2 regions of the Kitasatospora sp. Ki12 genome follow, and region 2 is predicted to be linked to the other one. Evidence: riboswitches for the same ligand, from Rfam matches in the RefSeq annotation. Region 2 holds a riboswitch; the other holds the start of a gene.
What was found. A riboswitch is a leader RNA that binds a small molecule or an ion and turns the genes downstream of it on or off. The one in region 2 is predicted to bind cyclic di-AMP.

Region 1 (2,192 bases), on a different contig from region 2:
CGGCCGGGCGTGCCTCCCGGGCGGGGCGGCTCAGCCGAGGTGCAGGACCTGGCCGGGCAGGATCAGGTCCGGGTCGCCGCCGACGGTGCCGCGGTTGCCGTCGTAGAGCGCGTGCCAGCCGCCGGACACACCCTGGGTGGCGGCGATGGTCGACAGGGTGTCACCGGCGCGGACGGTGTAGTCGTGGCCGGTCTGCGCGGCCGGGGCCGGCTGGGCGGCGGACGGGGCCGCGTGCTTGGGGACGTACTGCTGCGCCGACTGGTCGACGGGCTTCTCGGCCTGCTGCGGCGCGGCGTGCTTCGGGGCCTGCTTCTGGGCGGGCTTCTCGGCCGGCTTCTGGACGGGCTTCTCGACCGGCTTCTGGGCCTGCTGCCGCTTGGGCGTCTGCTGCTGCGGGGCGGACTGCGGCTTGGCGTCCGAGGAGGTGTCGACCGACGCCGGGGCGCCGCCCTTGCTCAGCCCGGCCTTCTGGGAGCAGACCGGCCAGGCGCCCGGGCCCTGCGAGGCGAGCACCTTCTCGGCGATCGAGATCTGCTGGCCCTTGCTGGCCTGGTTGGCCTGCGGCGCGAAGGAGGTGCCGCCGTACGCCTTCCAGGTGCTGGAGGTGAACTGCAGGCCCCCGTAGAAGCCGTTGCCGGTGTTGATGCTCCAGTTGCCGCCGCTCTCGCACTGGGCGACGGCGTCCCAGGTGGAGGCCGGGGCGGCGGAGGCGCCGGTGGCGGTGAGGAGCGGCATCGCGAGTCCGACGCCGGCCACACCCGCGACGGCGATGGCCTTCTCGGCCTGGGTGCGACGACGGTGGCGGCCAGTTCCAACGAACAGCATGAAGAGGTCCCTCTCCGCACGCCTGCGAGGTGAGCTGTCGGGTTCGGACCGGGAGGTGGCCCGGCCGCCGTACGCGGAAACGATTCCGCTCGGGCGGCTTCACCCCAAGCCGTGGGGACGGCAACAAACCTGGGTCCCCCGCCCCTGCCCAGGGTTCTGGTCGGTTTCCCGTGACGCGGCGGGCAGGATTCGGCGTTCCGCGCACGAGGTCCGCAGCTGCGAACTCCAGGGAGAGTAGACAGATCCTCAGACCAATCACAAGCTCATATCACCGATATCACACAGAAATTACGGCGCGTGTCCGATCGCCTACCAACGGCGGCGTTATGTCCGGATTGATGGTCCTTCACACCCTGATTCAAGGGCTCCGGGCGACGCTCCGTCAGCGCGTCACCCGGCTCACCGTCACTTCGTGTCAATTTGTCAGGGGCGCGGAAGGAGCGTGCGCGGGGGCCTGCGGAAGCGTGTGCGGGGAGCGGCTCTCCGGACTGAATTCGACCGGGAGTTCCCGCAGGCCACGCATGATGAGACCACCTCGCCAGCGCAGATTCTCCGGACTTTCCGCGAGCCGCAGATCCGGCAGCCGGGAAAGCAGCGTGGCCAGCGCCGCCCGCCCCTCCAGCCGGGCCAGCGGGGCTCCGATGCAGTAATGGATGCCGTGCCCGAAGCCCAGGTGCGGATTGTCCGTTCTGGCCAGGTCCAGGGTGTTCTCGTCCGCGAACCGGGCCGGATCGCGGTCCGCCGCGGCGAGCACCACCAGCACCGGATCGCCCACCGGGATCTCCACCCCGCCGATGGTCAGCGGCTGCGTCGCGAACCGCCAGGTCGCCAGCTCCACCGGCCCGTCGTAGCGCAGGAGTTCCTCGATCCCCGTCTCCAGCAGCGCGCTCTCCCCGCGCGCCACCGACTCCTGCAGCAACCGGCGCTGCCCCGGATCGCGCAGCAGCGCGTACGTCCCGTTGCCGATGAGGTTCACCGTCGTCTCGAAACCGGCGAAGAGGAGGATGAAGGCCATCGCCGCGGCCTCGTTCTCGGTCAGGTGCTCGCCGTGGTCGCTCGCCCTGATCAGACCCGAGATCAGGTCGTCCCCGAGGTCCGCCCGCTTGCGGTGGATCAGCTCCAGCAGGTACGCCCGCATCCGCTTCACCGCCCGGCCCACGCCACCGCGTTGACCGCCGCCGTGCCGGATCATCATCCCCGCCCAGTCGCGGAAGTCGTCCTGGTCCTCGGCCGGCACGCCCAGCATGTCGCAGATCGCATAGATGGGCAGCGGGAAGGCGAACTCGTGGATCAGGTCCGCCGAACCGCGCTGCGCGAAACCGTCGATCAGCCGGTCCGTGAGCTGCTGCACCCGCGGCTCGAACTCC
Region 2 (2,192 bases):
CGGTAGACGCGGACGTAGTCGGCGGCCATGGTGATCGGGGCGGTCCCCTGCGGCGCGGGGTGGTACTTCCCGGCGCACACCGAGAGGTTGAGGATCAGGTACGCCGACCAGTTGGAGCCGACGCCCTTGCCGTCCGAGTGGACCTTGACGCCGTTGACGTACCAGTCCACGGAGGTGGCGCCGTAGTAGGTGCCGATGGTCACCCACTGGTCCTTCGCGACGGCGCTCGCGTCGGTGTAGTACTTCGGGGTGCTGGGGTTGACGTGGTTGGTCAGCTCCAGCAGGTTCGGGTTGTCGGGGTGGTACTCGAAGGAGTCGATCTCCCCGTTGCCGTTCTTCCAGGTCCACAGGGCGGGCCAGGCTCCGGTGCCGGCCGGCAGCTTGACCCGGGTCTCGGCGTAGTCGCCGGTCTTGACCTGGAAGCCCTCGCTGGAGCCCTCGGTGGTCAGGAAGCCGGTGTTCCAGGCCTGCTTGCCGTTCTCCAGGGTGTTGGAGCCGGGCGCGGCGGTGAAGGTGGCGACCCCGTTGGCGACGCTGACGTTGTTCTTGTTCAGCCAGTCCAGCTTGTTGTCGTCCGGATTGTGGTTGCCGTAGTGGTACGAGCTGCTCTTGTCGCCGACCCAGCGCTGGCCCCAGGAGATCCCGCTGTTGAACTCGTCGGACCAGGTCAGCGACTTGCCGGCGACCGGGGAGGACGGCGCCGGGGTGGTCGGGGTCGCGGTGGCGCTCGGCGTCGGGGTGGGGCTCGGCGCCGGGGCCGGGGTGGCGGCGGTCGAGACCACCAGCTGCTGCGCGGGCAGGTTGTGCCAGGCGCCCGCCTGGTCCTGCCAGAAGCCGAACTGGGTGTACGTCCCGGCGGGCAGGGTGCGCGCACCGCTGGTGAAGTTCACCCCGCCCGGGCAGATCTGCAGGTTGGAGGCGTTACCGGGGAAGTCCAGGTTGGTGCCGCGCGCGTCGCGCACGCCGACGCCCACGGTCTTCGCGGTGAAGCAGGCCGAGGAGTGCAGGGCGAGCGAGGCCGTGGTGGCCTTGCCCGCGACCATGGTGGCCGGGGCGAGACGGTCCTGGGTGACGGTGGGCGCGGTGGCGGCCTGGGCACCGGTGACGGAGGGCACTCCGAGCAGTCCGGCGCCGCTGATGGCGAGCGCCCCGGTGGCGGCGAAGGCGGCGTTGCGGCCGCGGCGGGAGGAACGGGCGGCGTGGCGCGGCGCGTGGCTCCGGGCAGCAGGCATCGATATACGCATGTGGTGGCCTCTGCGACGCCTGCGAGGTTAGCTGTCGGGTTCGGGCTGCAGTTGCCCGGCCGCCTGTGGAGCGGCTTCACCCCTAGCCTCGACCCGTACGCGCGAGCGCACGGGGCCGGGCGCCGACCTTGGTTCCCCCGCCCCTGTCCGCTGTGGTGCTCGGTGACCCGTCGGCGAGTGGACAGGACTCGGCGTCCCGGCGACGGGGTCCGCGGAGGCGGACGGTCGTTGCAGGCTAGGCAGGCCGTACGTGAACGGACAACTTCCTCGGGCCGGTTGTCGTGCAGCTCACAGTGGTGTCGATCAACGACGCTGCGTGGTGGCCGAGTTGATCACCTCGCGCGGCCCAGTGGTGGCCGGGCTTCGGGCCGGCGCGGTGGCCCCGCTGCGGCCCGGCTGCGGTCGCGATCCGCACCGTGGCCGGGCCACACCGTGACAAAGATCTGACCGAATTCACCCGGTCGGATAAATTGGAGGCCTGACATCTTCCGCAGTGCACAAGAGCACCGAACCCCGAAACGAGGAGCCGCCCCACCATGACCGTGTCCCTGCCCGCCTTCGCCGGCCGCACCTACGTCTTCCGGGCCGACAACGGCGCGGCCTTCCGCAACACCTACTCGGCCGACGGCACGCGGCTGCGCTGGGAGGGCCTCGGCGAGTCCGCGGGCCAGTGGGAGGACGTGCGACTGCACGTCGCCGAGGTCGCGCCGGGGATCTACTTCGTCAGCTGGACGGAGCAGAGCGGGATCACCGTCAGTCATGTGATGGACCTCAACGCGCAGACGGTCCGGGCGTTCTGGACCTTCGAGGGCGAGGGCGGCCGGGTCGGGCAGCTGCACACCGGCACGCTGGAGCGGGTGGCCTGAACCGCCTGACGACCGAACCCCCGGGGCCGCGGGCTCCGGGGGTTCGGTCTGTTCGCTCTGTTCGGACGCTTCGGTCTGTTCG

Region 1: another riboswitch for cyclic di-AMP. It lies ahead of ACYP53_RS05220 (LysM peptidoglycan-binding domain-containing protein); the one in region 2 lies ahead of ACYP53_RS37150 (glycoside hydrolase family 16 protein).

Annotation. Positions count from the first base shown of each region.
Region 1 is NZ_BAAIHT010000001.1:1,233,560-1,235,751, forward strand. Features, by position in the region: gene ACYP53_RS05220 (LysM peptidoglycan-binding domain-containing protein) at 31-825, opposite strand; cyclic di-AMP (ydaO/yuaA leader) riboswitch at 831-997, opposite strand; gene ACYP53_RS05225 (cytochrome P450 family protein) at 1,241-2,192, opposite strand, start outside.
Region 2 is NZ_BAAIHT010000003.1:1,492,075-1,494,266, forward strand. Features, by position in the region: gene ACYP53_RS37150 (glycoside hydrolase family 16 protein) at 1-1,232, opposite strand, end outside; cyclic di-AMP (ydaO/yuaA leader) riboswitch at 1,253-1,409, opposite strand; gene ACYP53_RS37155 (phenolic acid decarboxylase) at 1,781-2,110, shown strand.